DNA from 2 places in the Rhodococcus sp. 7Tela_A2 genome. Region 2 is predicted to be linked to the other one. Evidence: riboswitches for the same ligand, from Rfam matches in the RefSeq annotation. Region 2 holds a riboswitch; the other holds the start of a gene.
What was found. A riboswitch is a leader RNA that binds a small molecule or an ion and turns the genes downstream of it on or off. The one in region 2 is predicted to bind thiamine pyrophosphate.
Positions count from the first base shown of each region.

Region 1: another riboswitch for thiamine pyrophosphate. It lies ahead of TVH25_RS16045 (TenA family protein); the one in region 2 lies ahead of thiO (glycine oxidase ThiO).

Region 1 covers NZ_JAXION010000091.1:1,655-16,623, forward strand. Annotated here, with positions in the region: gene TVH25_RS15995 (NAD(P) transhydrogenase subunit alpha) at 1-149, opposite strand, end outside; gene TVH25_RS16000 (Re/Si-specific NAD(P)(+) transhydrogenase subunit alpha) at 150-1,277, opposite strand; gene TVH25_RS16005 (DUF488 domain-containing protein) at 1,528-1,890, shown strand; gene TVH25_RS16010 (SIR2 family NAD-dependent protein deacylase) at 2,118-2,870, shown strand; gene TVH25_RS16015 (HIT family protein) at 2,875-3,315, shown strand; gene TVH25_RS16020 (maleylpyruvate isomerase family mycothiol-dependent enzyme) at 3,312-4,154, shown strand; gene TVH25_RS16025 (Type 1 glutamine amidotransferase-like domain-containing protein) at 4,160-4,789, shown strand; gene TVH25_RS16030 (GNAT family N-acetyltransferase) at 4,811-5,107, shown strand; gene TVH25_RS16035 (carboxylesterase/lipase family protein) at 5,141-6,706, opposite strand; gene TVH25_RS16040 (non-ribosomal peptide synthetase) at 6,773-7,093, opposite strand; TPP riboswitch at 7,221-7,317, shown strand; gene TVH25_RS16045 (TenA family protein) at 7,310-8,023, shown strand; gene TVH25_RS16050 (ABC transporter substrate-binding protein) at 8,047-9,033, shown strand; gene TVH25_RS16055 (ABC transporter permease) at 9,014-9,820, shown strand; gene TVH25_RS16060 (ABC transporter ATP-binding protein) at 9,817-10,557, shown strand; gene TVH25_RS16065 (WS/DGAT/MGAT family O-acyltransferase) at 10,577-11,965, opposite strand; gene TVH25_RS16070 (alpha/beta hydrolase) at 12,149-13,150, shown strand; gene TVH25_RS16075 (SRPBCC family protein) at 13,214-13,657, opposite strand; gene TVH25_RS16080 (ArsR/SmtB family transcription factor) at 13,699-14,052, opposite strand; partial or broken gene TVH25_RS16085 (T3SS (YopN, CesT) and YbjN peptide-binding chaperone 1) at 14,354-14,969, shown strand, end outside.
Region 2 covers NZ_JAXION010000003.1:18,082-34,812, reverse strand. Annotated here, with positions in the region: gene mnhG (monovalent cation/H(+) antiporter subunit G) at 1-118, shown strand, start outside; gene TVH25_RS01140 (glutamate--cysteine ligase) at 133-1,254, opposite strand; gene TVH25_RS01135 (superoxide dismutase family protein) at 1,346-2,002, opposite strand; gene TVH25_RS01130 (LytR C-terminal domain-containing protein) at 2,118-2,717, opposite strand; gene TVH25_RS01125 (DUF3263 domain-containing protein) at 2,750-3,109, opposite strand; gene TVH25_RS01120 (peptide deformylase) at 3,239-3,835, shown strand; gene TVH25_RS01115 (N-acetylglutamate synthase, CG3035 family) at 3,825-4,814, shown strand; gene TVH25_RS01110 (exodeoxyribonuclease III) at 4,849-5,661, shown strand; gene TVH25_RS01105 (GNAT family N-acetyltransferase) at 5,739-6,101, opposite strand; gene thiD (bifunctional hydroxymethylpyrimidine kinase/phosphomethylpyrimidine kinase) at 6,253-7,098, shown strand; gene TVH25_RS01095 (M20/M25/M40 family metallo-hydrolase) at 7,115-8,638, opposite strand; gene TVH25_RS01090 (ABC transporter permease) at 8,679-9,461, opposite strand; gene TVH25_RS01085 (ABC transporter ATP-binding protein) at 9,461-10,390, opposite strand; gene TVH25_RS01080 (thiazole synthase) at 10,441-11,241, opposite strand; gene thiS (sulfur carrier protein ThiS) at 11,234-11,464, opposite strand; gene thiO (glycine oxidase ThiO) at 11,461-12,525, opposite strand; TPP riboswitch at 12,522-12,634, opposite strand; gene thiE (thiamine phosphate synthase) at 12,663-13,355, shown strand; gene TVH25_RS01060 (NUDIX domain-containing protein) at 13,366-14,220, opposite strand; gene TVH25_RS01055 (hypothetical protein) at 14,353-15,708, shown strand; gene TVH25_RS01050 (glutamate ABC transporter substrate-binding protein) at 15,705-16,676, shown strand; gene TVH25_RS01045 (tetratricopeptide repeat protein) at 16,684-16,731, shown strand, end outside.

The DNA of each region.
Region 1 (14,969 bases), on a different contig from region 2:
AGGGCGCCGAGCACGACGATTCCGTGAATGGCGTTGGTGCCGGACATCAATGGGGTGTGCAGGGTGTTCGGGACTTTGGAAATCACTGCGAAACCGACGAACCCGGACAGAACCAGGATCGCGATGTTCGCCAACAGTTCGTTGTACATCTAGGGGGTCTCCTTCGAGCGGGTCACGCACGCCTCGGCGAGAATCTCGTCCGAGAAGTCCGGGGCCGGCGTGCCGTTCTCGTCGAGCATGAGCTCGAGCAAGGCCGCAACGTTCTTCGAGTACAGCTCTGACGCGTGCTCCGGCATCGTCGCGGGAAGATTCAGCGGCGAGCAGATGGTCACTCCGTGCTTGACGACGGTCTGCCCCGGTTCGGTGAGCTCGCAGTTGCCGCCGGTCTCGCCGGCGAGGTCGACGATGACCGAGCCCGGCCGCATTCCCTCCACGGCCGCGGCGGTCACCAGGCGCGGAGCGGGACGGCCGGGCACCAGCGCGGTGGTGATGACGACATCGAAGCCCTTGATGGCATCCTCGAGCGCCTGCTGCTGCTGGGCACGCTCGTCGTCGCTGAGTTCACGGGCGTATCCGCCCTCGCCTGCGGCGTCGATGCCGAGGTCGAGCCACTGGGAACCGACCGAGCGCACCTGATCTGCGACCTCGGGGCGGACGTCGTAGCCGGTGGTGCGGCCGCCGAGCCGTTTGGCGGTCGCGAGTGCCTGCAGGCCGGCGACGCCCACGCCGAGCACCAGCACCGTGGCGGGCTTGACGGTGCCCGCCGCGGTGGTGAGCATCGGGAAGAACCGCGTGGATTCGTTCGCGGCGACCAGGACAGCCTTGTAGCCGGCCACATTGGCCTGGGACGACAGTGCGTCCATGACCTGGGCGCGGGAGATGCGCGGGATGGCCTCGACGGCGTACGCCTCGACACCGGCAGCAGCGAGCGCACCGATCTGGTTGTCGGCGTTGCGCGGCGCGAGGAAACCGATGAGCCGGCGTCCCGAGCCGAGCCGGGCGATCTCCGCGTCGGTGGGTGGTGCGACCTTGACGACCACGTCGGACGACCAGGCGTCGCCGATCTGAGCGCCCGCTTCCTTGTAAGCGGCGTCGGGTATGAGGGCGCCGAGACCCGCACCGGCTTCGACGATCACGTCGAGGCCCTTGGCGATCAGCGACGGCACGATCTTCGGAACAAGCGCGACACGCCGCTCACCGTCGTGGGTTTCACGAACCACGCCGACGGTCGGACGGCGGTGCGCTCCGCTCCCCGTATTCGATCCTTCGGTACTCAATTTCTCTGACTCCTGCGTCGATGAAGTGCGCGGCGCCGCGATCGGCGGCGAGATGTGCGTGCGATCGGGCCATGTGACGGCCTGCACTCGTGGTGACTCTATGCAGGCCTACCGGGACGGCACGCGACCTGCAACTTGCACGAATCGTCTGAATCGAGTCCGAACAGCAAGATGATGCAAGAATGTGACACACCTCACTTCACAAGGTTGCCGCAAATTCTGTGAGCGCACGACGCGGAAAGGAAACGCCATGCCACACCGCACGGTCACCGTCGAACGGGTCTACGACCACCCCGCCGACGAGGAGCCGTTCCGGGTTCTCGTGGACCGTCTCTGGCCACGGGGCCTCCGACGGGACGCCTTCCACTACGACGAATGGGCCCAGAACCTCGCTCCCTCGACAGATCTTCGCAAGTGGTATTCCCACGACACCTCTCTGTTCACGGAATTCCGCGACCGCTACCGCACGGAGTTGGCATCTCCTGCGGCCGGCGACGCCATCGCCCGTCTCGACGAGCGGGCGGACGGACGGGCGCTCGTGCTGCTCACCGCTACACGCGACGTCGAGCACAGCGGTGCGCGGGTGCTCGCCGACTATCTGAGAGAGCACTGACGCATCAGAGAAAGCACTGACAGGAAAGAGACGCCCTGCAATGACCGGTGTACCGAGGGAGGACGACGGGGGTGAACCGGCCTGCCTGCTGCACCTCGTCTGCCCCGACTGCGGCCTGGTCCTCGACGACCCGGAGTCGCCGTGTTCCCGCTGCGTCCGCGCTCCCGCCGATCCCGGCAGTGCCGGGAATCCGTCCGGAGGTCCGGGCACTCTTCTACCCTGACTCCATGCATGTTCCTGCGGCGGTCCTCGATCTCACTCGCGGCGCGCGCCGCGTAGCGGTGCTCACGGGCGCCGGAATGTCCGCCGAGAGCGGCGTGCCCACCTTCCGTGACGCGCTGACGGGGTTGTGGGAGAACTTCGACGCTGCTGCCCTCGCAACCCCCGAGGCCTGGAACGCCGATCCGGACGCGGTGTGGGCGTGGTACCAGTGGCGGGTCGCGCTTGTGCGCAAGGTCGCTCCCAACGCCGGTCATCACGCGCTCGCCGAATGGGAACGCACCGCAAAGGTCGCGATCGTGACCCAGAACGTCGACGACCTGCACGAGCGCGCCGGCAGCACCGTTCTCGCACACCTCCACGGCAGTCTCTTCGAACCCCGGTGCAGCGAGTGCGAGCGCCCGATGGACCTGCCCGCACCGCCCCGCGAACCGCTCGAGCGCATCGCGCCCCCGACGTGCGACACGTGCGGAGGAGCCGGGCGCCCGGGGGTCGTCTGGTTCGGCGAGATGCTGCCCCGGCAACCCTGGGACGCGGCAGTCGCCGCCCTGCGCGTCGCGGATGTGCTGCTCGTCGTCGGCACCTCGGGGATCGTGTACCCGGCGGCGGAACTGCCCGAGTTGGCCGACCGGCACGGCGTTCCGGTCGTCGAGATCAACCCCCAGGACACCGAGTTGTCGTCCCGGGTCGAGGCTGTCTGGCGGACCACGGCAGCGGTGGGGCTGCCCGGTCTGGTGGCCGCCGTGGGGACGCTAGAGTGACGCGATGGGTTCCTGTGTGTTCTGCGACATAGTGGCAGGGTCCGCACGGGCCGCGCGGGTCTACGAGGACGACGATGTGGTCGCCTTCCTCGACGCCCGCCCGGTTGCGCGGGGACACGTACTCGTCGTGCCGCGTGAGCACGTCTCCCGGCTCGAGAACCTCGAACCCGAACTCGGTGCCTCGATGTTCCGCGCCGGACATCGTCTCGCGCGCGCACTCAGCCGCTCGGATCTCACCACCGACGGCACCAACCTGGTACTCAACGACGGCCGCGCCGCGTTCCAGGCCGTTTTCCACACGCACCTGCACGTGATTCCCCGCAGGAAGGGTGACCGTATTCGCCTCGGCGTCGGCCTGGTCCGCCGGCGAGCCCAGAATCCGGACGCCACCGCGGCGGCAATTCGCGCAGGACTCGACCGTCTCGCCTCCGAGGAGAACTCATGACGTCACAACCGGGCAGCACCGCAGTCGATTTTCCCGTCGACACCATCCGGCCGCTCCTGCTCGAGGAATTCGCGGTGATCGACTCGCTGCTGGCCGCCCTGGACAGCGACGGGTGGTTCACGCCGACGAATCTTCCGGGCTGGACGGTCAAGGACATCGTCGCTCACCTGATCGGCACCGAGTCGATGCTGGCCGGGATCGAGGCGCCGCACGTGAACATCGACGTGCATGCGCTCGCCCACGTGCGCAACGAGATCGGTGCTTTCAACGAACACTGGGTCGAGTCGCTGCGTGGAACGCCCGGTTCGGAGGTGCTCGCGCAGTATCGGCAGATCGTCGCGCACCGCACCGAGCAACTGTCGGCGATGACGCAGGAGGATTTCGAGGCGCCCGCGGACACGCCGGTGGGCCGGGCGACCTACGGGCGCTTCATGCGCATCCGCATCTTCGACTGCTGGCTCCACGAACTCGACATCCGGGATGCGATCGGTGCGCCCGGCGACGAAGGCGGCCCGCGGGGCGAACTGGGTTCTGCCGAAATCTTCGGTGCGGTGCCGTTCGTGTTCGGCAAACTCGGTAAGGCACCCGACGGCGCGCGCATCACCCTCGAGCTGAGCGGACCGCTCGCTCGCACCATCCACGTGGAGGTGGACGGGCGCGCCACGGCCGTGCCCGAATTGTCCGGCCCCCCGACGACGACGATCGCGATGGACTCGAGTCTGTTCGTGCGACTGGCGGGGGGACGGGTGCGCGCAGTCGACCGACTCGACGAGATCACGCTCGGTGGCGATACCGCCGTCGGGCGCCGCCTCGTCGAGAACCTCGCCTTCACCATCTGATTCCCGTGCGACTGTTCCTCTCGTCGTACCGGCTCGGGTCCGACCCGTCGAAGTTCCTGCGCGTGGTCGGTCCCCCGGGCCGCATCGCCGTGATCGCCAACGCGGCCGACGCGTGGCCGCCGGCCGCCCGCCGCTCCGCGGTCACGAGCGAGAGGGAACCGCTTCGCTCGCGGGGATTCGTCCCCGAGGAGATCGATCTGCGCGACCACCTCGGCGACCCCGACTCGCTGCGTGCCCGGCTGCGCGGGTTCGCAGCGGTGTGGGTGCGCGGTGGGAACACGTTCGTGCTGCGCGCGCAGTTGGCGCGTAGCGGCGCAGACGCAGTGCTCACCGATCTCGTCGGCAGCAACGAACTGGCGTACGCCGGGTACAGCGCCGGTGCCTGCGTGGTGACTCCGTCGCTGCGGGGAATCGAGTTCTCCGACGATCCGGAGGAGGTGCGCACCACGTGCGGAACGGAGGTCGTCTGGGATGGTCTGGGATGGATCGATCATGCCGTCGTTCCGCACGCCGGCGCGTCCGCACTGGCCGACGAGGGAATCGAGAAAAGCCTGCGGTACATGCGCGACAACGCAATTCCCTTCGTCGCACTGACGGACGACGACGCGCTCGTCGTGGAGACCGACCCGCGGTGACTCCGGCGGTACGGTGAGAACATGACACAGCACACCGAGTCCGGCAGCACCGACACCCGTGTCGAGCATCTGCCCGAACAGTCCCGCTTCGCGCTCTACCTGGGCGACTCCCTCGCCGCCTATGCCGACTACTCGCAGCGCGGCGACCTGCGCGACTTCGACCACACCGTCACCGACCCGAACTTCCGGGGCAGGGGGCTCGCCGCAGAAATCGTGCGGTTCGCCCTCGACGAGACCCGCAAGGAAGGTCTGAAGATCGGAACGTCGTGCTCGTACGTCGAGAAGTTCGTCGCGGAGCACCCCGAATATCGCAACTGACCGGCCGGGCGCCGCACCCGGACGGTCCGGCGGTCAGTTGAAGCCCATCACCTGACTGCCCCATGCCTGCCGCAACGCACCGTCCGGGTCGGCGACGACGGAGTCCTGCGCGTCGAGCAGCAGCGTCAGCCTGTGCTCCGGCTCGTAGGGCGGCCAGTGCGCGGATCCGTCCAGCGCCGCCGGCACACCGTGGTGTGCGAACGCCAGCCACCGCCGCCGGATACGTTCCGCCACCTCCGACGCCGCTTTCCTGCCGCCCAGCCAGAACGTGGGGTCCCGCCCGAGCGTTCCGAAATTACCGAACACATACGGCAATTCGGTGGCATGGCCCGCGCCGATCCGCGCGGCGCGCAGGATCGGGGTGGCGTGATCGAAGCGATACACCCATGTCGGAGAGTGCACGCTGTGCGCCTCGGCAACCCAGACCACCGGCATCCGGAAACCCGCGTCGCCCGAGAGTGCGAGCGCGCCACTGGTTTTCGTGAGGTCCGGGTATGCAGCGATGATATCGGCGAGGCGGTCCGGTTCGAGGTCGGGCCGGTCGTCGGCGAGCGCCTTGAACATTGCCTGGATCGCGGTGTCGTTCACCGGCATCAGAGGCGACTTCATGAATCTGAAGATGGACGGTTCGTCCTTGTTGGAGCCGATGATGAGCGGAATGCGGTGCGACAGACCCTTCTGGAACGCGGCGACCGGATACTTCGGCACCAGATCGCGGTCTACGACGGGCGTCATCGCCAGGGTGCCGGGCACCTTCGTCGGCACTTCGCCGACGAGGATTTCCGATGCCTCGACGAGCGTATCGGTGGGCATGGTGAGCAACTCCCCGACGCGGGATCGCGGTAGTTCGAGAATCTCGAGGAAACGCTCGGCAACCATGGCGGCGCGTTCGCGCCCGTAGACGGAGGTAGCGGGAGGCGATTGCGCAATGGCCTTGTGGAAGAGGCCTTCCGCTCGAGGGACGGTCATCAGGGTGGTGACGGAACCGCCTCCGGAGGACTCCCCGAACAAGGTGACGTCGTCCGGATCTCCGCCGAATCCTGCGATACAGTCTCGCACCCATTCGAGCGCTGCGATCTGGTCGCGCAGTCCGACGTTGCTTTCGAAGGTGGTCTCCTCAGTGGAAAAGGACGACAGGTCGAGAAACCCGAGAGGCCCGAGCCGGTAGTTGAGAGTCACCACCACCACGTCGCCGGTCTCGCACAGCAGGCGCCCGTCGTAGATCTTCTGCCCCGAATATCCCAGCACGTACGCGCCGCCGTGGATCCACACCATCACGGGCCGTGCTCGGCCGTCGGGTTCGGGCGCCCATATGTTGAGGGACAAGCAGTCCTCCCCCATCGTCATCCCCGGCTCGATGCGGATGGGGCTCTGGCGGCTCTGCGGAGCGATGGGCCCGTATCTGTCACAGTCGAGCACGCCGTCCCACGGTGTGGGTGGCTCGCACGAGCGGAAACGCCGGGCGCCCCCGGTGGACGCTGCGTACGGGATGCCCTTCCACGAGAACACCGGGCCGTCGCGGTATCCGCGTACCTGCCCGTACTTGCAGTCGACGGTGAGCGTTGCAGTGTCCACGTGACCTCCCGATGACCCGACCATTCGCCAACGTACCAATCACGGCTACGCGGGCAGACCGACTCCGGTGAGACCGGGTGGGACGGGAGGTCAGGAAGCGGACGCCTGGGGGCAGGACTCGTGGTCGACGAGCCTGCAGACGAGTTCGTCGAGAGCGCGACGGAGTTCTCCGGTATGCGTCTCGGACAGTTCGGGTAGGACGGTGGCCAGCGCGATCGGGACCAGTGATGCCGGGCCGAGCAGAACGCCCATCGCGGCATTCAGTGCCTCGACCTCACGGTGCAGTTCGCGGTAGGTGACTGCCACCGAACCCCGGGTCAGCGCGACCCCCTCCGGCTCGCAGCGGACGGCGCCGGCGAGCATTCGGGGAAGTTCCGACATTGCGGGCCAACTGGTTTCGAACTTCTGCACATCCCCGCCTTCGTCGAACGGTCGTTCTCGGTCCCACTAACATACAGAGAGTTTGGTCCGAATTGAGCAGAATGGGACTGCAGGGGCAGGGGGCTTCGTGCCGCCGGCAACTGGTGCTATGGTCGCGGAGACCGACACGGGGTGCTCCGCATTTGCGGGGCTGAGATCACACCCGTCGAACCTGATCAGGTAATTCTGACGAAGGGATGTTTCGGCATGACCGTGCCTGCACACAGTTCCCCGGCCCCGGGCCGTTTCACCGACTTTCTCCACGACCACACGCGTCCCCTCCGGGCCGCGATCGACGACCTGGAGTTCCTGCGTCGCCTGGGTGACGGAACCCTGCCACTCGACGCGTTCCGCACCTACATCGAGCAGGACGCGTTGTACCTCGCGGGTTACTCGAAGGCCCTCGCGCTGCTCTCCGCGAAGTCGCCGGACGCCGGCACCGGGGCGTTCTGGGCGACGAGTGCCGCCACCGCGGCCACCGAGGAATCCGTTCTCCACAACACCCTGCTCTCCGGTGGCGTGCTGCCCCCGTCATCAGGGCCGATCACACACTCCCCGGCGTGCCTGGGCTACGTGTCGTATCTGACGGCGACTGTCGCCACCGCGCCGTATCCGGTGGGGGCCGCCGCCGTGCTGCCCTGCTTCTGGATCTATGCCGAAGTAGCCCGCGACCTCGCAGTTCACGCGGCAGATGTCCTCTCCGCGAATCCCGCACACCCGTACGCACAGTGGGTGGCCGCATACGACGACGAGGCGTTCCGGGCATCGGCCACGACGGCCCGCGAACTCGTCGACGCGGCGGGCGCAGCCGCCACGGACCGCGACCGCGAGGCAATGGCCGAGGCGTTCACGATCGCCACCCGGTACGAACTCATGTTCTGGGCCGACGCCCTCGACACTCGTCCCTGGCCCGGTTCGTGAGGCTCGGCCACCGCCTCGGAGTCTTGCTCGTCGCTCTGGGCGCGCTGGCCACCGTGCCCGCGTGCGCGAACGATCCTGCCTCGGACGGCACCATCCGGTTCGCCCTCGACTGGACTCCGAACACCAACCACACCGGGCTCTACGTGGCCATTCGGGAAGGACTGTTCGAGCAGGCCGGACTCGACGTCGAAATCCTGCCGTACAGCAACACCACGCCGGATCTGCTGGTCGACGCCGGGGCCGCCGAGTTCGGAATCTCGACACACTCGCAGGCGACGTTCTCCCGCGCCGCGGGGTCGGACACCGTCACCGTCCTCGCCCCGCTGCAACACCGCGCGACCGCGATCGGCGTGCGGGCGGACCGGGCCGACCTGCAGTCCCCCCGGGACCTCGACGGTCTCACCTATGCCGGGTTCGGCGATCCCGGGGACAACGAAACGTTGAGTCAGGTGATCCGCAACGACGGTGGCACAGGGGAATTCACCTCGGTCGTGCTGGGCACCTCCGCGTACGAGGCGGTGTATTCCGGTACCGCCGACTTCACCGTGTCGTATGTCGCCTGGGAAGGCCTCGAGGCGCAACACCGCGGCCTGCCCATGCGGTACTTCGCGCACAGCGACTACGGGTTCCCCGACGCCTACTCGATCGTGGTCGACGGCAACGAGACCTGGATGTCGGAGCATCCCGACAGCGCCCGGGCGTTCATCCAGGCCCTGCAGCAGGGGTACCGGATAGCCGCGGACGATCCGCAGCGCGGAGCGCAACACCTCATCGACGCCAATCCCGGCTTGTTCACCGACGAATCGCTCGTTTTCGAGAGTCAGCAGATGTTGTCGGCGGATTACATGCGCGACGACAGCGGGCAGGTCGGCACACTCGATCTCGAGCGTTGGTCGGGATACTCCCGGTTCCTGTTCGAGGCGGGCCTGCTCGCCGGAGCGGACGGCGCCACACTGACCGAGGAGCCCGACTGGTCGGCCTACTTCACCGATGCCTACCTTGCTCCCTGAAAAGACTTGGCGGAGGGGCACAGCCGGACGTCTGCACGCCCTGCTGCCCGCCGCGACCGTGGCCGTGCTGATGGTCGCGGGGTGGGAATGGTACGTACGGACGACCGGCATCCGGCCACAGGTCCTGCCCCCTCCCAGCCGGGTTCTCACGCAGGGATGGGCGCATCGCGCCGATCTCGCCGGCCACGCCGCGGCGACCTTGCAGGTCACCCTCGCCGGGTTCGCCGTGTCGTTGGTGATCTCGTGGATACTCGCGGTCGCGGTGGACTTCTCCGGCTGGCTGCGGCGCGCGTTCGTACCCTTGTTCGTGGTGTCGCAGACGCTCCCGATCATCGCGATCGCACCGTTGATGATCATCTGGTTCGGATTCGGTCTGCTGCCCAAGATCCTGGTCATTGCCCTGGCCACGTTCTTCCCGATGACGATCGGTTTGATCGAGGGTTTCGCGGCAGCCGACCGGGAAGCCGGCGCGCTGATGCGAAGCATGGGCGCCAGTCGCCGGCAGGAGTTCAGGTACGTGCGACTCCCCTCGGCACTGCCCCGTTTCTTCACGTCGTTGCGTATCGGAATCACCTACGCGGTGGTCGGAGCAGTCTTCGCCGAATATGTCGGTGCCACTTCCGGACTCGGTATCTATATGGCGACACAGAAAAACTCCTTCCGCACCGACCTGGTGCTCGCGGCGGTCGCCGTCACCGCGGCCGTCTCCCTGCTCCTGTATCTGCTCACCTACGCCGCGGAGCGACTCGTCGCGCCGTGGGCATCGACGCCGGAGACCCGGCCGTGAGCGCGGTGTCCGTGACCGGCCTACGCCGGTCGTTCGGCGGTAACACCGTCCTCGACGGTATCGACTTCGACGTGGCGGCCGGAGAGTTCGTCTCCGTCATCGGACCCAGCGGGTCGGGCAAATCCACGCTGTTCGGTGTGATCGCCGGACTCGACACGCCCGACGCCGGCGCCGTCTCCATCGGCGGAACTCCCGCAGCACCCGGCCGGGTGGCGCTGATGCCACAGAAGGATCTGCTGTTTCCCTGGCGCAGCGTCCTCGACAACTGCACCCTCGGACTCGAGGTCCAGGGCACCCCGCGACGCCGGGCCCGGGAGCGGGCCCGCTCGTTGTTTCCCGCATTCGGACTTTCCGGATTCGAACACGCTCGGCCGGGTCAACTCTCGGGCGGGATGCGGCAACGAGCGGCACTCGCCCGCACCGTCCTGCAGGGGCGCGATGTACTGCTGCTCGACGAACCGTTCGGCGCACTCGACTCGCTCACCCGCACCGACATGCAGTTGTGGCTACAGGAGGTCCGGGACCGCGACCGGTGGACGGTGCTGATGATCACCCACGACGTCCGGGAGGCGATCCTGCTCTCCGACCGCGTCCTCGTTCTCTCGGCCCGGCCGGCCACCATCCGTCACCAGGTCCGGGTCCCGCTCCCGCGGCCTCGGTCGCTGCGGACCCTCACCGACCCTGCGTTCGTCGACATCGAACGCGAACTGGTGTCGATGCTGCACGAAGGCCGGTGACGCACGGCCGGAACGCGTCTCACACCACGCCGAACGCTTCCTCGAGATCGGTGAGCGACTGCTCGATATGCCCGAGCAACCGTTGCAGACTCGGAAGCGTGCGGCGGCATCCGACGATCCCGACGTCGAGCGAGCCGTCGGTGTTGGTGACCGTGATGTTCAGGGCCTGCCCGTCGAGCACCACGGAGGTCGGGTACACCCCGTCCAGCCGTGCTCCCTTCCAGTACAGCGGTTCTCGCGGACCGGGGACATTGGAGATGATGAGGTTGAACGGCGGGGGCGTGAAGCGTACGACGCCGGGTACGGGTGTCAGACCGAGCGGAGCGATGTTGGCCGCCGACCAGACCAGAGCCTCGACCGGCGTCAGGCCGTGGAACAGCGCCTTCCCCTCGCTCATCGAGGCACGAATCACCCGAAGCCGTTCGGCCGGGTCGGGAGAATCGGTACCGAGATTGCACAGCGTCACCCCCACGGAGTTCCCACCCGCATCGATCCTGTCGGCCGTGCGCAACGAGACCGGCACCATCGCGACGAGGGGATCCTCGGGCAGTGCGTCGAGTTCGAGCAGGAACGCGCGGAGGGCACCCGAACACACGGCCAGCACGACGTCGTTGACGGTCGCGTCCGCCGCGTCGTGCACCCGTGCGATGCGGTCGAGCGGCCACGAGCGCGACGCGAACCGCCGCGCGCCGCCGATCGGCACGTTGAAGATCGACCGGGGGGCTTCGAACGGTAGCGCGACGCTGCGCTGCCCCACGAGGGTGCTTGCGACCCGCCAGACGCCCGCGGCGGCTTCGACCGCGTCACCGGCCAGTCCCCGCACCGCCCCGACAAGTGCGGTCGGTGTGGACAGCAGCCCGTTGCCCTGTTCGCCGGTCGCCGCGGTGGTGGGGCGCTCGTGATGCGGCAGGTTCCACGGAACCCTCGTCTCGGAGGAATCCGGATCGGGATCGAGCGTGCGGTGCAGCAGACGAAGGCCCGTCACACCGTCCATCAGCGAATGGTGCAGTTTCGTGTACACCGCGAACCGTCCACCTTCGAGCCCCTCGACGAGGTACATCTCCCACAGTGGCCGATGCCGGTCGAGCAGAGTGCCGTGAAGCCGGGACACGAGGGCGAACAGGTCCGTGGACCGTCCCGACGCGGGAAGCGCCGAGTGCCGGACGTGGTATTCGAGATCGACCTCCTCGTCGACCGACCACCACAGGTAGCCGAGGCTGGACACGGGATGCCCGGGGCGTTTGCGGAACGCCTCGTCCACCACCTCGGTCGCGAGGAACTGCGCGTACAGGTCGGACACGTAGTCCGGACCCGCACCCTCCGGTGGAGTGAACACTTCGAGCGATCCCACGTGCATCGGATGCTCTCTCGATTCTGCGAGCAAGAAGATCGAATCGGTCACCGGCATGATCCCCACGGGCTCTGCCCCCTTCGCCAGTCCCTCATGTAACGCACGTCACACGGCATCGTACGTCGGGGGTACTCTGGAAAATCCGGGGTTCGCACGTTTCCGAACCGGACGCGCATCGCCGGGCGCCGAGCGACGAGTACCGCCGCACGGGTGCAGCGGTACAAGGAGGTGCCGGCGACCATGTGTAGTGCAGTACCGAAGGCAGCAGTACCGAACACAGCAGCGGTCCCGTCCCCGCGGTCGCCTCTCGTCCGCGAGTTCGCCGGGGTGAGTCTGCAGTCCCGTGCGCTGTCGATGTCCGTCCGGCGCACTGTCCGGCCGTTCATCGAGGCATGGGCGTTCACGCCGTCGCTTCCGTGGCCCGCCCCGCTGGTCGACCGGGCCGCGTTCTCGGTTCGTCCCGTCCAGGGCACCCGTCGGCACCAGGTGCGATTGCCCGAGTGCCGCGCGGAATTCCTCTACACCGGCAACGCGGGCGACCAGCAGGCCGTTCTCTACCTCCACGGCGGAGCGTTCCTGTGCTGCGGGCTCGCGACCCACCGCAATCTCGTCTCGCGGATCTCGTCGGCAACGCAGGCCCCTGTGCTGTCGGTGGGCTACCGGATGCTGCCACGTCATCCGATCCGCCGGTCGGTCGAGGACGGGATCGCGGGCCTCCGGTGGTTGCTCTCCCGCGGATATCCCATCGACCGGATCGTCGTCGCGGGCGACTCTGCCGGCGGCTTCTTGACATTCGCCGTCGCACACGAGGCACTGCGCCTCGGACTCGGCCGGGTGGCCGGCACCGTCGCGCTGTCGCCGCTCACCGACCTCGACCCGTTCCCCAAACTCGATCACCCGAACTCGTACCGGTGCGCCCTGTTTCCGCGACGTGCCGTCCCCGTCCTTCTCGGCCTCGTGCGGCGCGCCGAGAGCCGCGGGGGCGAGGGCTACGCGCCTGTGGTGTCGCCCGTGGACCTCGACCTCACAGGCATGCCGCCCGCGCTCATCCAGACCGGCTCGGAAGAGATGGTCTACACCGATGCCCGATTGATGGGCGAGCGCCTCGAAGCGGCCGGAGTGCCGGCGGAAGTGCAGGTCTGGGAGAAGCAGGTCCACGTGTTCCAGGCTGCCGCCGGAGTGGTCCCCGAGGGGACGCGCGCACTCTCGGAGGTCGGGCGGTTCGTCCGCGCCCTGGGTTGACGATTCCCACGGGGATCAGGGTGGGGTGACGAGGAACCCGCACCGCACGGGACGAGAGAGACGTCAGTTCCAGTTGTCGATCTTGACGTCGTGGGGATCCGGAGTGCCCGTGCCGGTTTCGATCAACGACTTCAGGCTCATCAAGAACAGTGCCCACTTGGTGCTGCAATGGTGCATGAATTCCACCGGTTCCTTCCAGCCCCGATGGCCGAACAGCACGATGGTGTAGTCGCCGACCTGCTCGAGGTCCCAGGACACGTGTGTGCCGATCCATTCCTCGGGTCCGTCGATCACCTCCCACAGCACCCGCGTATCCGGATCGAGTTCGAGGACCTTCATGTCGAATCCTCCGGCCCCGAACCGGAATCGCAGCGTGCCGCCGACGTCGTCGCCGTCACCTCGGGTGTCGGTCGTCCACCAGCCGGCAAGCCGCTCGGCGGTGGTCAGGGCGGCATAGACCTGCGCCACCGGCGCCTCGATCCCGACCCTGTGCAGGATGTCTACCATTTCGGGTACTTCCCTTCCGGTGTTGTTGCGTCTCCGTCACGTCACGGCGATGTGCCGTTCCGGTCCGTCTCACGCTCGAGAGCCTCGGCGACCCGCTTGATGCGCCGGAGCCTGGCATCCCACCCCGACCCCACCGAGGACAGCTGCGCGACTGCACGAGCGAGTTGCACCTCGTCCACCCGGTACTTGCGCTCCCGCCCGGCAGGCGCGACGTGCACCAAGCCGACCCGGTCCAGCACACCGAGATGTTTTGCGACGGCCTGCCGGGTCACGGGGAGATGTTCGCTGAGACCTGTTGCGGTGCCCTCGCCCTCCGTCAGGAGCAGGTCGAGCAACCGCCGACGGGTCGGATCCCCTATCGCCGACCACAGTTCGTCGTCGACCGACACACTCATGGCGTCGCAGTCCCCCAGCCCGTCTCGGCCCCGAACGGGGCGAGTTCGACGGCAACCGGTTTTCTGTCCATACATGCTCCATATGCAACTGGTGGTTGCACATCACGCTAGCCCTTCCCTCACTACAGTGCAACCATCGGTTGCGCACCGGTCGGGTTGCCTGTCTCCCATTCCCGCCGGTCCGGCCAGGAGCGGTGCGGTCGGTGCGGTGTGCCGAGCGCGGTGTCGGTAGGGGCGACTAGTGTTTTTTGGCACGGGTCGAAGCCCTGAGAAGGGACCGGAGCAAGGAAGGGGGCCGAACATGGCCGAGGCGCACAACCGCTTCGACCGCGACGTCGATCTGGCGTGGCGGGAATTCCGCGCGCGACTGGCCGACCACGTCGCCGCCATGCAGGACGGCGACGGCCTGGTACTCGAGCCTCTCGCAGAGGAGTCGGCCGGGCCCGCCGGGCCGTGCGTGCAGTTCTACGCATGGGACGAAGACCAGGTGCGGTGCGAGGTGCCGTCCAACACCCATCTCGCGGACGACCGCAGGTTGCGCCCGGAGGACGAGGCGTTGCTGCTCGAACTCGGGCTGCACGCGCCGTCGCGTGGCGCCGACGACCCGGAAGACGGTGGATCCCCCGCGTTCTGGATCGACCGGCCGCTGGCGTGGGCCGATCAGCTCGCCGAACTGTCCGTCCGTGCGCTGCGCGAGGTCTGGGGCGTGCCGCATCCGTTGTTCCTGCGGTCCGAGACGTTCGGCGCGGGACGCACACCGGTGTTCGAGCCGCCCGGGCCACGGGCCGAGAGCCGCCCGGCGGTGCTTTCCCAACTCGCCGTCGAACCCGTGAGCGAGGACCACATCCGCGAGCTGATCGAATCCACCGTGCACGACCGCATCGGCGAGTGCCCCGCCTGGGACGAGGACGGCGATC
Region 2 (16,731 bases):
CATGTTCATGGTGCTGACCGCACCGGTGATCGCGCACCGGGTGGGACGCATCGCCTACCGGGAACAGCTCGGCCGGGACGGACTGCTCGAAGAAGAGTTCCCCGGCGACGGAACCTGACCGGCGGGGGGCGTTCAGGCCCGTAGTTCGTCGACCAGCGAGTCCACCACGGCCACGAGATCGCCTCCCGTAGCCTCCGCGAGACGTCGCTGCCGTTGATACGACGCTCCGCGCACCGGGATGTCGGCGACCCGCGCCAGTTCGTCGGCGCACCCGAGCCGGGCAGCGGTCGGCGTGATCTGCTCGAGCAGGTCGTGCAGGTCGTCGGTGACGAGGCGTTCGTGACATTCGGGGTCCAGGATCACCTCCGCCTCCAGCCCGTACCGCGCCGCGCGCCACTTGTTTTCCTTGACGTGCCACGGCTGCAGGATCGGAAGGTCTTCACCGCGCTCGAGACACTCGTCGAAGTAGACGACGAGCGAGTGGACGAACGCGACGAGTGCCGCCAGTTCCGCGCGGTTGGTGATGCCGTCGAAGACCCGCACTTCGATCGTGCCCCATTTGGGGGCGGGCCGGATGTCCCAGTGCATCCCACCGGGAGTGTTGATGACCCCGGATTTGAGTTGATCCTCGATGAAGCGTTCGTACTGCGCCCAGTCGGAGAAGTGGTAGGGCAGACCGGCGGTGGGCAACTGCTGGAACATCAGTGCCCGGTTGCTGGCGTAACCGGTGTCGTATCCCGCCCAGATCGGCGACGACGCCGACAACGCGAGCATGTGCGGATACTTCACGAGCAGGGCGTTGAGGATCGGAATGACCTTGTGCGGCGACGACACGCCGACATGGACGTGCACCCCCCAGATCAGCATCTGCCGGCCCCACCAGCGGGTGCGATCGATCATTTCGTCGTAGTGCGGGGCGCTCGTGACGATCTGGTCCGTCCACTGCGCGAACGGGTGGGTGCCCGCGCACATCAGATCGACACCGTGCGGGTCCGCGGCGCGGCGCAACAGCGACAGCGATTCGGAGAGGTCGTCGACCGCTTCGCCCACCGTGTCGTGGACGTCGGTGACGAGTTCGACCGTATTCCGCAGGAACTCCTTCGTCAGACGCGGTGTCTCACCTGCGATCCTGCCGACGGAGTCGAACACGTCCGCTGCACTGTTCGACAGATCGCGGGTGGTCTTGTCGACCAGGGCGATCTCCCACTCCACGCCTACTGTCGGACGGGGAGAACCCGGAAACTCGACTGCCACGATTCGATCCAACCACAAGGGCCCCGCGAACCGATCATGCCCGCGAGGCCCTGTGAGTGGAATTACCGCGTGTGCGGTCTCCGGGGAAACGTCACTCGATTACGCCGCACGCTTGGCGGGCGCCGAGGTTGTCCTCGTGCACGACCACCGAGGTACCTTCTTCACCCTGCAGATCCTCGAGGGTGAACGCGTTCGTGGTCACGGTCGTGGTGGCCGTTCCGTCTTCGTGGACGACGACCGACACCAGGTCACCGCTCTCCGGGACGGAGGTGCTGCCTTCGACCTGCAGGTGCGGGCCGGCGGACAGGAATGCTCCCGGTGCGCCACCCGTGGGAGCGACCGACTCGGGTTCGCACTTGCCGACCGCGTGGACGTGGACACCGTGGTAGCCGGGCGCGAGTCCCTCCACGTCGATCGTGACCTGCACGCCACCGTCCTGTTCGGCGAAGGACACGGTGCCTGCATCAGCGCCGTCGACCGCCTTCAGGCCGGCGGTCAGAGTGGCCGCACCTGCGGCGCCGCCGCCCTGCGCGCTGCCGGCCTGCGCTCCGCCTGCTCCGGATTCGCTGCCGTGGGAGTCCCCGTGGGAGTCGCCGGGGGCAGCGGAACCGGTCCACACCGGCGGTGTCGTACCCGGCACGTCGGTCGGTTCCTCGTTGTTCGAGCATGCGGTCAGGCCGACGGCAGCGATCGCGACAATCGGGGCCAGAGCACGCCAAGACATGCGACGGGTGGAACTGGAGACCATCAAACCGCTCCTTCGAAGTGCCGAAAAGTAAACCGATCATAGCCGGGACCCCGCGCGCCGCTCCTGCCCTGCTACCGGAAAGCCCGATCGGTCGCGTGCGGCACCGTCGGTCCGTCTACGACGCAGCGACGATGACGATCACGCCTGGGGCTTCGTCGGCAAGTCCCGGAAGGCGAGGTTGCGCGGAGACGCCGAGCGCGTCGGCGACCTCGAGCGCGGTTTCCTCCTCGCCGGGTGTCGTCCCGTAGTACACGGTGGTCATACCGACGGTGCCGTTGCTGTAGTTGCCCGTGTCCTCGATCGTGAAGCCTTCGTCCTCGAGCAGACTTGCCGTCTGGGCGGCGAGGCCGGCGACGTTGCTGTTGTTGAGGACGCGGACGGGCGCCGGAGTTGCGGGCGCTGCCGCCGCCGACGATGCGGGGGTGGTGGTGGCCGGGGCAGCCGACGTCGCAGCGGGTGGCTGCGCTGCGTTGGGTGCCGCCGATGCCGCGCCGCCGAACGCACTCGCGGCCGACGCCGACGGAGCGGCCTCGGAGGGTTCGCTGCTCGCGGTGGTGGTCGTCTCGTCGTCGGAGCCGCCGAGTGACGCCATCCCGATCCCGGCGAACAGAATTGCGAGGGAGATCAACACCATCGCGAAGGCCCGGAGGGGTGGCCCCGACGACGACGGTGCTCGGTTGGGTTTCTCGGCGGTTCTGCTCACGCGTTCGACCATAGTTGGCCGACGGTTCACGCGCTGACGCTCGGCTAACGCGTCGTTTCGAATCCGAGGCGTCGTGCGGCGCGTGCCTTCTGGCGGCTCGCCCGGAGCCGACGGAGTCGTTTGACCAGCATGGGATCGGCGGCAAGAGCTTCCGGCCGGTCGACGAGCGCGTTGAGCACTTGGTAATAGCGGGTCGCGGAGAGGCCGAACAGTTCCTTGATGGCTTCTTCCTTGGCGCCGGCGTACTTCCACCACTGCCGCTCGAAAGCCAGAATGTCGTGGTCGCGCCGGCTCAGGCCGTCGTCTCCGATTGCATTCGGATCAGCCGCGCCGGCGATCTTGTCGTCACTGCGCTGGGGCTCTGCACCGGACCGGCCCCCATCGTGCGCTGCTGCGCCGTCCATGTCACTCCTCGAAGCCCGGATCACTCGGGCGACAATTACACCTGTGTGTTTCCGACCGTAATTCAACCACGCGGTTCCGACACGTACCGGCCCGACGAGCACCTCGGACGCGCACTATCCTGTTCCACCATGGCCATTCTTCCGATCGTCATCGTCGGCGACCCCGTCCTGCACAACCCGACCGAACCGGTGACGGAATCCCCCGCCGAGCTCGCTCAGTTGATCGCCGACATGTACGAGACGATGGATGCCGCGAACGGGGTCGGGCTCGCCGCCAACCAGGTCGGCGTCGCCAAGCGCCTGTTCGTCTACGACTGCCCCGACCGGGACGAATCCGGGCACGTCGCGCGCCGCCGGGGAGTTGTCGTCAACCCGGTACTCGAGACGTCCGAGATCCCCGAGACGATGCCGGACCCGGAGGACGACCTCGAAGGGTGCCTGTCCGTGCCCGGCGAGAACTTCCCGACCGGCCGCGCCGAGTGGGCGAAGGTCACCGGAACGGACGCCGACGGCAACCCCGTCGAGATCGAGGGCCACGGCTTCTTCGCGCGCATGCTGCAACACGAGGTCGGCCACCTCGACGGGTACCTCTACGTCGACGTGCTGATCGGCCGCAACGCGCGCGCAGCCAAGAAGACCATCAAGCGTGCCGGATGGGGAACTCCCGGTCTGACGTGGATGCCCGGAACGGTCGAGGACCCGTTCGGGCACGACGATGACGACTGACGAACCTGCCGTACCCGCAGTACCGCTCGGCAGCCGTGTGGTGCTGCGCTATCGCCTCCCCGCGGGATACAGCCATCCCATGACCGATGTGATCGGCGAACTCGTCTCGATGGAACCGGTCGTGGGGGGGGGCCCCGCGGACAAGCGACTTGTGCAGGTCTCGCCGAGCGCCGTGGTGGCCGTGAAGCAGATCGCCGCACGACCGATCCGGACCTCCGAGATCCGGTCGCTCGAACATGCCGCCGCAGCCGGATGGCCAGGCCTGGAACAGGCGTGGATCGACGGCTGGTTCCTGCGGGCGGGCGGCGGTTTCACCGGCCGCGCCAACTCGGCGACCCCGATCGGGGCTCCCGGCACCGTCGCGGACCCTGCCGATCCCGAGGTGCGGGCACGCCTGCGTGACTGGTTCGCCGCGCGTGGCCTTCCGCTGCGTCTCCTCGTCCCCGACCGGCTGGCCCGGATTCCGCAGGGCTGGCCCACCGGCGACAGAGTGGTCGTGATGGGTGCGGATCTCGAGAACGTGCCGCTGCCGGAGGGGCCGGTACCCGTCGCGGTCGCCGGGGAACCGGACGAGGAATGGTTGTCGCTGTACCGGAACGGCACGGTTCCCCCGGTCGGGCAGGCCGTGCTCGGCGCCGTCGCCGCCGGAACCCTCGGATTCGGCCGGATCGGAGCGCCCGGGCAACCGCCCCTCGCCATCGGGCGGGCCGCGGTGACCCATGCCCCGGACGGTCGCCGCTGGGTGGGACTCTCCGCGGTGGAGGTCGCCCCGGAGCACCGGCGCCGCGGCCTCGGGACCCTGCTGTGCGGGTCGCTGCTCGCCTGGGCCCGCGACGCCGGAGCCACCCATGCCTATCTTCAGGTCCACGACGAGAACGTGGCCGCGCGCACGATGTACCGGGAACTCGGGTTCGTCGACCATCACCACTACACGTACGCGACCGAACCCCCGGCTCCGTCGTCCGCCGATCGCGCGTAGTCGTCGCGTCGTACCCCTGGCCTAGAGTGTGGGCGTGCGATTGGCAACGTGGAATGTGAACTCGGTCCGGGCCCGGACCGACCGGATCGTCGACTGGATGCAGCGGACAGGCACCGATGTGCTCGCCATGCAGGAGACGAAGTGCAAGGACGAGCAGTTCCCGACGGAGCGGTTCGAAGAACTGGGCTACGAGGTCGCGCACGTCGGGTTGAGCCAGTGGAACGGCGTCGCCATCGTTTCCCGCGTCGGCCTGGAAGACGTGCAGGTCGGTTTCGAAGACCAGCCCGGCTTCTCCAAGGATCCCGAAATCTCTCCCGCGCTCGAAGCCCGCGCGATCGGCGCGACGTGCGGCGGTGTGCGGGTGTGGAGCCTGTACGTGCCCAACGGCCGCGACCTCAACGATCCGCACTACGCCTACAAACTCGACTGGCTGGCGAAGCTGCGGGCCGACGCGCAGGCGTGGCTCTCCGCCGATCCCGATCAGCAGATCGCCCTCGTCGGCGACTGGAATGTCGCACCCACCGACGACGACGTCTGGGACCCCGCATTCTTCGAAGGCAAGACGCACACCTCGCAGCCCGAGCGCGACGCCTTCCATGCGTTCGCCGACGCCGGGTTCACCGACGTGGTGCGCCCGCATGCGCCGGGCCGCGGGGTGTACACGTACTGGGATTACACGCAGTTGCGGTTCCCCAAGAAGCAGGGCATGCGGATCGACTTCGTGCTCGGTTCTCCCGCGTTTGCCGCACGGGTCACGGGCGCCGAGATCGACCGCAACGAGCGCAAGGGCAAGGGCGCGAGCGACCACGCTCCGGTCATCGTCGATCTGGCGGACGAACCCGCGTAGCGACGTCGGTGTCCCGAAGTCCCATGGCCCGGAGTTCCGCGGCAGGGAGCCGGGCTGTGAGTCCGGCTGCGAGGAGGTCAGGCACCCCGCCTGCGCGCGACCGGACCGGGCGAGACCACGACGTTCTCGTAACCGCCGTGTGAGTCGAGGTAGCGCTGGACATAGGTGCAGATCGGCCGGACCCGCCAGCCGCGTTTCCGTGCGATATCGAGGGAGCCGCCCACCAGGACGGCCGCGAGTCCGCGGTGACCGAAGTCTTCCACGATCACGGTGTGCATGAAGTCCACGATCGGATCGCAGGGCCCGGGCACTCCGGACGGGCAGTTGGTGTCGTAGTAGCCGAGTATGCCGACGAGATCTCCGTTGAGCCGCAGTTCGAAGCGGTTCTGGTCGGCGTTGTCGGACACATCGGCGCTCGGCGTACTGGTGTCCAAGAGCATCTCCAAGCGGTGTTTTCCTGATCAAACTGTGACCTGGACCACTATAGAACACGTTCCTGCAAGAACCTCCGAGCTCCCATTCTTTCGTGACGGGCCCGCCGTGGAGCCGCTGCCGAGGGTGAGCCCCCACAGCCTCGGTAGGGTGAGCGCCGTGGAACTTCTGCCCTTGTCAGCTGCCGGTGAAACGCCGGTTCGCGCCCTCACCATCGCCGGCACCGACTCCGGCGGCGGCGCCGGCATCCAAGCCGACACCCGGACCATGGCGATGTGCGGTGTGCACGCGTGCGTCGCGGTCGCCGCGGTCACGGTGCAGAACTCGGTGGGAGTAGAGGGGTTCCACGAGATTCCTGCCGAGACCGTCGCCGCACAGGTTCGGTGCGTCGTCGACGACATCGGCATCTCGGCTGCCAAGACCGGAATGCTCCCGTCCACCTCGATCATCGAAGCCGTCGCCGCCGTGTGCACCGAGATGGGCATCGGCCGCGATCTGCCGGTACCGCTCGTCGTCGACCCGGTATGCGCATCGATGCACGGCGACCCGCTGGTCCATGCCGATGCACTCGACGCGATCCGTTCGGTGTTGATCCCGCGGGCCACCGTCGTCACCCCGAATCTGGACGAGATCCGTCTCATCACGGGCATCGACGTGGTGGACGACCCGTCGGCGCGGCGCGCGGCCGAGGCCCTGCACGCTCTCGGTGCGCAATGGGCCATCGTCAAGGGCGGGCATCTGCGCACGTCGTCGTCGAGCACCGATTTGTTGTTCGACGGGGATCGGTTCCTCGAATTCACCACCCCCCGGATCGACACGGGCAACGATCACGGCGGCGGCGACACCCTGGCCGCCGCGATCGCCTCGGCTCTCGCACACGGCCGGTCGGTGCCCGACGCGGTGGCGTTCGCGAAGGAGTGGATCACCAAGTGCCTCGAATGGTCGTACGACCTGGGGCGCGGACACGGACCGGTCAACCCGTTGTGGCGGCTACAGGAGAAGTGACCGCAGCCGGTGCGGGTTACTCGGTGAACGCCTCGCGTGCCTGCACTCGTGCGTCGCCGACGGGCACCCCGTCCGGCCCATCCACCGACAACGCGTAGAACGCCGTGCCGTACCCGACCGCCGCCGCGGCTGCGGCGAGCGCGGCGCGGTCCACGTTCGCGACGTCGTCCTCGGCGGTGTGGTAGTTCGGGTCGAATGCCTCCCCGCCGGTACCGCCCCACAGCTCCGCCTGTTCGGCGGTCTTCACATCGTCTGCACCGCTGAACACCCCACCGGCGGGAATGCCGACGGCGACGAACGGTCCGTAATCGGACCTGCCGTCGAAATCGGTGCCCGACACGGTGATGCCGCGCTCCGCGAAGAATTGTGCGAACGTCCGCTCGATCCCCGCCGATCCCTCCGGCCCGGGACCTTCCCCTTCGCCGTCGGAGTCGTCTCCGTCGAAGACGAGGTACCCGGGGTTCGGGGAGCCGAGCATGTCGAAGTTGAGATACAGCGCGATGTCGCGGCGTTCGTCGTCGGACAATCCGTCGATATAACGAGCGGATCCGACGAGCCCGACTTCTTCCGCTCCCCAGAATGCGAAGCGCACCTTGTTGGCAACATCCGGTTCCGCGCCGAGTTGCAGTGCGGTTTCGAGCACGGAGGCGACTCCCGTGCCGTTGTCGTTGATGCCGGGCCCCTCCGGGACGCTGTCGAGATGTGCGCCGACGACCACCACATTGTCGGCCGCGCCGGTGGAGGTCTCGGCGATCACGTTGCGCGAACGCTGCCTCTCGGTCGTGGTGTCGAGAGTCAGATTCACCGAGGATGCCCCTGCGACCGTGTCGGCGTCCTGCCGGGCGAGTCCTCCGACAGGTATCCGGGGTTTCTCGTCTTCGGCGAGTCCCGCATCGGACAGCGGCCCGTCCTCGTTGTTGACGACCAGCACCGCGGCCGCTCCCCGGTCCGCGGCGACCTGCTCCTTCACCGAGAACGTGCACGCACCGCGGTCGACGAGTACCACCGATCCGGAGACGTCGAGGCCGTCGTAGTCGGTGGGCTCACAGCCCGGCGTCTCGTCGGCCGGAATCCGCACGGGGCGCACGGTGAGTCCGTCCGGCCCGGTCGAGGGCGAGAAGCCCAGCGCGCGCACGCCCACGGGGGTGCCGTCGATGTCGAGGGTCTCGGTCTCCACGTCGAACCCGGTCACGTCGAATTCCGGTGTCTGCACCTCGAACCCGGCGTCGCGCAACCGGCCGGCGACGTAGTCGACACTCGCGTCGTATCCGGGGGTGCCGAGCGCGCGGTTGCCGTCGTTCTCGCCGGCGATGCGTTCGAGTTCGCTCAGATGTGCGGTGACCGCCTCGATCTGCACCCGGTCGGCGATCGCGTACGGGTCGAGCGACGGCGGTGCCTGCCCGCTGGGGGAATCGACGCTGCCGGAACCCCCGCTGCCGGAACCACCGCCCTCGGTACTGTCGTCGGCCGCACATCCCGCGACCGACAGGACCGCTACCGCGATCGACAACCCCGCCCGTCCCCACCGTCCGCGCGCCATGGGCAGAGCGTAATCGACCGGTGGGGTCCGCGCGTGGTGCTCAGGCGTCCCGCTTGTTCACCACGACCAGTGACACAGCGAACACCACAGCCGTGAAAACCGCGAAATACACGAGGGAACCCCATGCACCCCAGTGGAATTCGATGCCCTGCTCCATGCTGAGGAAGTTGTTGGCGTTGGCGAAGGGCAGGAACGGTTGGATTTCACGTCCGACCGATCCGAACAATCCGAACAGCGACTCGATGAGCAGTGGCCACAGCAGCAGCAGCGCGATCGTCCCGGCGGACTGGCGCAGCAGCGTACCGACACCGATCGCGAGCACCACACAGAGGAACGCGTAGAGCGGAATTCCGTAGATCGCCCGCCACGCCGGCTCGCCGCTGAGTACGAGATCTCGTCCGGCATCCGGTCCCGCCAGCATCTTCGCGAGAAGGAACGACGCGAGACCGAGCACGCCGGTGAGAATCGCGCCGAGCACACCGATGAGCGCGGCCTTGACCGTCAGGAGGAGCGTCCGGTTGGGCGTGGCCTGGAAGGTCGTGCGGATGACGCCGAACCGGTATTCGCTGGTGACCGACAGTGCTGCCAGGATCATCAGCACCAACACGCCGAATCCCGTGACACCGCTGACGGCGACGTCGACAGTGGGATAGAACTGCATCAGTTCGTCGTCCGCGGTGAGCGAACTGCGCGCGACCGAACCGAGAACCGCGGCCAGGCCCAGCCCGAGCGCGACGATCACCACCGTGCACCACAACGGCGACTGCACCGAGGTGAGTTTGATCCGTTCGGCCCGCAGCGTGTCGAGCACGGTCCCCGCCATCACAGTCCGCCTTTCATGACGTCGTCGGTTCCGGTGCCGTGGAATTCCACGTGGCCCCCGGTGAGTTTCATGAATGCGTCTTCGAGCGACGCGTTACGGCTGGACAGTTCGTGCAGCACGAGTGATCGCGACGCGGCGAGTTCACCGACCTCGGCAATGCCCACGTTCGGCACCAGCAGCGCCCCGTCCTCTTCGCGGACGGTGTACCCCCGCTCGGTGAGGGCGCTGCGCAGCTCGCCGGCAGAAGGACTGCGCACCACGACGACCGATTCGGAGGCCCGGTCCACGAAGTCCTTCACCGACGTGTCGGCGATCAGGCGTCCCCGCCCGATGACGATCAGATGGTCGGCGGTCTGTGCCATCTCCGAGAGCAGGTGGCTCGACACCAGCACGGTGCGACCCTCTGCCGCAAGGGCGTGCATGAAGCGCCGGATCCACATGATGCCCTCCGGGTCGCGCCCGTTGACGGGCGCGTCGAAGAGCAGCACCTGCGGGTCGCCGAGCAGCGCCCCGGCGAGACCGAGCCGCTGCGACATGCCGAGAGAGAACCCACCGGCGCGCTTCCCGGCGACTTCGGTGAGACCGACCTGGCGCAGCACCTCGTCCACGCGGGAGGCCGGCAGGCCGTTGGACGCCGCGAGCCACCGAAGGTGCGCACGCGCCGTCCTGTTGGGGTGCACCCACTTCGCGTCGAGGAGCGCTCCCACCGTCTGGAGCGGCCGTGTCAGGCTGCGATACGGCTTGCCTCCGATGAGCGCGCTGCCCGAGGTCGGGCGGTCCAGGCCCAGGATCATGCGCATCGTCGTCGACTTCCCGGCGCCGTTGGGGCCGAGAAACCCGGTGACGATGCCGGGGCGGACCGTGAACGTCACATCGTCGACCGCGGTCGTGGACCCGAAGGTCTTGGTCAGTCCGGTCACTTCGATCATGGGCCATACTCTGCACGATCGGGACCGCGCGCGCAGCTACCGCCCCGTCATCAGGGTTCGAGAGGCGACGACGCCTGCGCCCAGAACCGTTTCGGAATCCGTCCGGCATGGCGTGCGCGGAATCCCGCTTCGACCGCGTGCCGCATCGCCGAGGCCATCAACGCGGGTTCTTTCGCGCGCGTGACCGCGGTCGCGAGCAGCACTGCGTCGCAACCGAGTTCCATTGCGAGCGCGGCGTCCGACGCGGTGCCGATTCCGGCGTCCAGGATCACCGGCACCCCGGCCGCCTCGACGATCATCTCGATGTGATGCGGGTTCGCAATGCCCAGGCCCGTCCCGATGGGCGAGCCGAGCGGCATGACCGCGGCACAGCCGATGTCCTCGAGCCGGCGCGCGAGCACGGGATCGTCCGTCGTGTACGGCAGGACCACGAACCCGTCGTCGACCAGTTGTTCGGCAGCCGCGACCAGTTCGATCGCGTCGGGGAGCAGTGTCCGCTCGTCGGCGATGACTTCGAGTTTGACCCAGTCGGTCTCGAGCGCCTCACGTCCGAGTTGCGCGGTGAGCACGGCTTCCTTCGCGCCGCGGCAACCGGCGGTGTTCGGCAGCAGCGCGATCCCCAGCCGGCGCACCAGGTCGAGGACACCGGTGCCCGATGTCGGATCGACGCGGCGCATCGCGACGGTCGTCAGTTCGGTTCCGGACGCGACCAGCGCGTCTTCCAGCGCAGCGAGACTCGCCGCTCCGCCCGTTCCGGTGATCAGCCGGGACCCGAAGGTGCGGTCGGCGATGGTCAACGGGGGCAGGTCCGCGGCCGGGTCGCCGGGAGGGCCGTCGAGGAATTCAGCCACCCTGGACCGCCGTGAGAATCTCGATCTGTGCGCCCGCGGCGACCCGCTCGCTCCAGCGGCTGCGGGGGAACACCACGCCGTCGACTGCGACGGCGAGGCCCTTCTCGGGCAGCCCCATACCTGCCAGCAGTTCCGACATCGTCGGTGCCACCGCGAAGTCTTTGTCCTCACCGTTGACGGTGACGCCCACCTGAGTTCGGTTCGACCCGGTTCCGTTGGTCATTGCGCTACCACTTCCGTAAATCGTTGAGGGGAAGCATGCTTCACCTCGGACAAGGGATCTTCGGACAATTCTGCGAGCACTGCGTCGACGGTCAGGGGTGTGAGCAGCACGCCGTTGCGGCCGTGTCCCGTCGCGGCGATCACGCGTTCCGACAACCGCCCGATGAGCGGAAGGTTGTCCGGTGTCATGGGGCGCAGTCCCGCGCTCGCCTCGTGGAGTTCGTACTCGCCGATCGCCGGCAGCAGTGCCTCCGCATCGGCGATCAGGTCGCGCACCCCCGCGACGGTCACCTGCGTATCCGCCGCCTCGTACTGGGTGGCACCGACCACGAGACCGTCGCGGCGGGGTACCAGGTAGGCGGGTCTGCCGTGGACGTTGCCCCGGATGGTGCGCTCCGGAAGCGGAGTCGCTCCGGGGCGCATCCGCAACCGCAGGATCTCGCCCTTGACGGGCCGTACCGGCAGGGCCGGCCACAACCGGGAGGAGGCGGAACCGGCCGCGAGCACCACGCGATCCGCGTCGAGGTCGGCGAGGTCGGCGACCGGCGCCTCGGAGAATCGGACACCGGCATCGACAGCGGCACGACGCAGGGCGACGACGAGCGCCCGGTTGTCCACGGACAATTCCGCCGACGCGAGCAAACCGAGACGGATGCGAGGCCCGAGGGACGGTTCGAGGTCTCGCACCTCCGCACGGGAGAGCACCCGCATCTCGTGGCCCTGCGCCTGAACCCACTCGGCGACCGTGCGCAGGTCCGCGGCGTCTGCGGCGTCGAGAGCCACCGTCATCGACGCGGTGGAGGTCACCAGGTCGATGCCGGTCCCGGACCGGAGGAGTGCCGCGAACTCGGGCCAGCGCTGCAGCGACGCGGCACCGAGTTCGAGGACGTGGCCTTCGCCGGGCCACCCTTCGGACAACGGGGCGAGCATTCCGCCTGCCACCCAGGACGCACCCGAACCGGGATCCGGATCGTGGACGGTGACGACATACCCCGAGCGGGCCGCGCGCCACGCGATCGACAGACCGATCACTCCGCCACCCACGACTGCCACTGTTGTCATCGGTCCACCTCACTCCCTGCGCCGGCATGATCCGGTTCAGGTCATAACGGTCGGGGCCGGCAGGCCCCCTCTCAGCCCCGTGTACCTCGGGACTCCCGTGTCGTATCTCGTCTACCCGAGAGGTTACCGTCTTGACCGTGACCACCTACCGCGGCAACCATCCCGACCCCCGTGGGCGTCTCGCGACCGCCCGGCTGTACCTGTGCACCGACGCGCGCCGCGACACCGGCGACCTCGCCCGTTTCATCGACGAGGCGCTGACCGGCGGTGTCGACATCGTTCAGCTGCGCGACAAGGGTTCGGCGGGTGAGAAGAAGTACGGCCGGCTCGAGGCGCGTGACGAACTCGCAGCCCTGTCCATCCTGGCCGACGCATGCGCGCGCCACGGTGCGTTGCTGGCGGTCAACGACCGAGCCGACATCGCCCTTGCCGCGGGTGCCGACATCCTCCACCTCGGCCAGGGCGACCTGCCGGTCGAGCATGCGCGAAGCATCCTCGGCGACGACATCGTGATCGGCCGGTCGACCGGCACCCGCGGGCAGGCGTCGCTCGCCGACATCGAAGAGGGAGTCGACTATTTCGCGTCGGGTCCGGTGTGGGACACCCCGACCAAACCGGGTCGTCCGGCAGCGGGTCTGAGCGTGCTGCGAGAGGTCCACAAGTCGCATCCGCGCAGGCCGTGGTTCGCGATCGGCGGGATCGATCTCGAGCGGCTGCCTCAGGTCCTCGACGCGGGCGCCACCCGGATCGCCGTCGTGCGGGCCATCACCGAAGCCGCCGATCCGCGCGCCGCCGCAGCGGCGCTGAAAGCCGCGCTGCCCACACCGTGAACGGCGCGCTCTAGAGCCACGCCAGGACAGCGGACGGGGGCAGTGTCACCGCGTTGCCGGGAAGCCGGTCACGAAGTCCGCGGTCGGCGGTGACCACGACCGTGACCCCCGGGTCGACCGCGGTCGCAGTACTTGCCGCGAGGCGGGCCAGTTCGTCGTCTGCGCTCCCCTCCGCGGTGTGCACGGGAATGCGGGCGTCGTCCGTCGCCGCACCGCGGGCAGCTCCTTCGAGGACCGCCTCGACCTGCGGCACCCATCCGAACAGGCCGTCCGGAAGCTCGACGGTCCGGGGAAGGACGGCGGCGAGATTCGCGAGCAGAGCACTCGTCGCGCCCGGACGATCCCGCCACCAGCCCGTCGGCCCGGTCGAGCCGAGGACATTCGCGGTGTCGAGCAGCATCCGTACCGGGCGGGTGCGCAGGGCGGGCCACGCCTCCGCGAAACCCGCGTGCAACGGCATCTCGCCGACCTGCTCTTCGGGCACCCAGCGGAGTTCGGTGCTCTCACCGTTGAGCGTGGTGTCGAGCGGAGCAGCAGCGTCGGCGACGACCGTGGTGTAGGTCCACCCGCCCACCGACCCGGAGGTGACCCGCACGGCACGCACGGCGAGTGCCGTCACCTCGATCCCGGCCTCCTCGTGCGCTTCGCGGACCGCCGCGTCGACGGTGCTTTCGTGCGAGTCGCGAGCGCCGCCGGGCAGTGCCCACGTTCCGCCCTGATGACTCCACGCCGCCCGGTGCTGCAGGAGAACAGCGGGAGTCCCGTCCGGAAGCGGCGCGCGCAGGAGCAATCCGGCGGCACCGTGCCGTCCCCACCGCTTGTCACCGTCCGGCCCGACGGCCCAGCCGTCCCCGTCACCGCGCATCCTGTCCGCTCCCTGGTCCCAGCCGTCACGGAAGTGCTCGGGCGAGGAGATCCCGTGTCCGTGGTCGGCACATTCTTTCGCGTGCTGCTTATATGCTCCACAAAACCGGCAACCTGAGAAGGGGGTTATGCGGTGGATATTCGCCTGACCCCTACTGTTCTACCGGTCGAGAACCACAACCAGCGTACCGAGGATCCCAAAAACCCGGTTGTACGCGCTGCCCGCCGACGCGGCAGCACGTTGCAGTCCACTCCCGTGCTCTTCGCGGTCCTCGCGGGTGTGCTCGCCGTCCTGCTCGTCGCGTCGTGCGTGGTGACGGTGCAACTCGTGGGCGCACGGCAGGACACGCACGGCCGGCTCCTCGCGACGACCGAACCGCTCGCGAACGCTTCCCAAAACCTGTACAGCGCGCTGTCCGTCGCGGACGCCGCCGCGGTGACAGGGTTCATCTCCGGGGGCATCGAGCCCGCCGAGGTTCGGGAGCGTTATCTCGACGCCCTCGCCGAGGCCTCCGACCATCTCGTGATCGCCGCGGCCGGTCTCACCGCGGACCAGGCCCACAGCACCCGCAACCTCACCGAGATCGGACGCATGCTGCCCGTCTACACCGGGCTGATCGAGACCGCGCGCGCCAATTCGCGCGTCGGCAATCCCGTCGCCTCCGCCTACCTCGGGGAAGCGTCGTACATGATGCAGTCCGTGTTGCTGCCCGCGGCGCAGGAACTGCAGTCGGAAGGGATCTCCGCGGTCGAGGCCACTCAGCGTGCCGCGGTGCGGCCACCCTGGCCGGCGATCGGACTGCTGCTCGTCACCGTCGCCGCGCTCGTCGCGGTTCACATGCTGGTCAGCCGCAAAACCCGCCGCACGTTCAATCTCGGTCTGCTGGTGGCCATCGCCGCGGCCGGGTCGCTGCTCGCCTGGCTTCTTGTCGCGGGACTGGTGTCCTCCGACGCCACCGAACGCGCCCTCGAACAGGGCGCCGAACCACTGGCGGTCCTCACGGAGAGCAGAATCCTCGCCCAGCAGTCACGCACCGCCGAAACGCTGCTGCTGGCGCAACGCCACTCCACCGGCGCGTACGACGGAACGTACGGCGAGCGGATCACCCGGCTCGGGGAACTTCTCGAACGGTACGGCGGCGCCGACCCGACCGAAGCCGGGGCCGAAGCGGTACAGCGTGCGCAGGCAGCCCGCGACGCGTGGATCAATTCTCATGCGCGCACGACGGACGCTCTCGAACGCGGCGACTACGAGGCCGCCGTCGTCCTGGTGATCGGACCCGGCCCGGACGAATCCACCGCACAGTTCACAACACTCGACGGTGCCCTCTCGACCGCCATCGCAGAATCACGTACCGAACTACGCGACAACGAGTCCCGTGCCTCCCGCACATTGTCGGGGCTCGTTCCGGCCGCCGTGATCCTCGTCGTCATCGCGCTCACGGGAAGCGGCATCGGACTGTGGCGACGGATCAGGGAGTACCAATGAGATCGCGCCGCACCTCCGCCTTCGCCGCTGCACTGTGTGCCACTGCTGCTCTCGTATCCTCTTGCGGCACACAGCCTTCCCCTGGTCCCTCCGTCGTCGAGACCGCCGAGAGAACCTTCCCGCTTCCGGAAGGCGCCAGGATCGCCGAACCGTCCGGGCCGACATCCGCCTCACCGGAATGTGGTGACCCCACCGCGAGCCTGCGCCCGAACGGCGCCGACTCCGGACCGACCCTCGACGCGATCCGCGCCCGGGGCCGCCTGATCGTCGGACTCGACGCCGGGAGCAATCTGCTGAGTTATCGCGACCCCACCACCGGTGACATCACCGGCTTCGATGTCGACATCGCTCGTGAAATCGCCCGTGATCTCCTCGGCAGTCCCGAATCGGTCGATTTCCGGATTCTCAGTTCCGCCGAGCGCGAGGAGGCGCTGCAGACTTCGACGGTGGACATCGTGGCGAAGACGATGAGCATCACGTGCGCGCGTCGCGAACTCGTGGACTTTTCCACAACCTATCTGCGCGCCGAGCAACGTGTGCTCGTGGTCAGAAATTCCGGGATCCGCAACGTCTCCGACCTCGTGGGGCGACGCGTGTGCATCGTCGACGGCACCACTTCGCTCGAGCGGATGCGCGAGGTACAGCCGTCCGCGTCGATTCTGACGGTCCCGTCCTGGGCGGACTGCCTGGTGGTGCTCCAGCAACGGCAGGTCGACGCCGTGAGCACCGACGACACGATCCTGGCGGGCTTCGCCGCCCAGGACCCGTACGTCGAAGTCGTCGGGGACTCGCTGCGCACGGAACCGTACGGAATCGGGATCACCCGGGGCAACGACGACCTGGTTCGGTTCGTCAACCGCACACTGGAACGTATCCGCTCGGACGGCACCTGGACCGCGCTCTACGACAGGTACCTATCGGTACTGGGGCCCGCGCCGGAGCCACCGGCACCCACGTATGTGGATTGAGGAAGTGATGTCCGCCAACCGCACGCCCGACGACGCAGACTCCGCTTCCACGAGC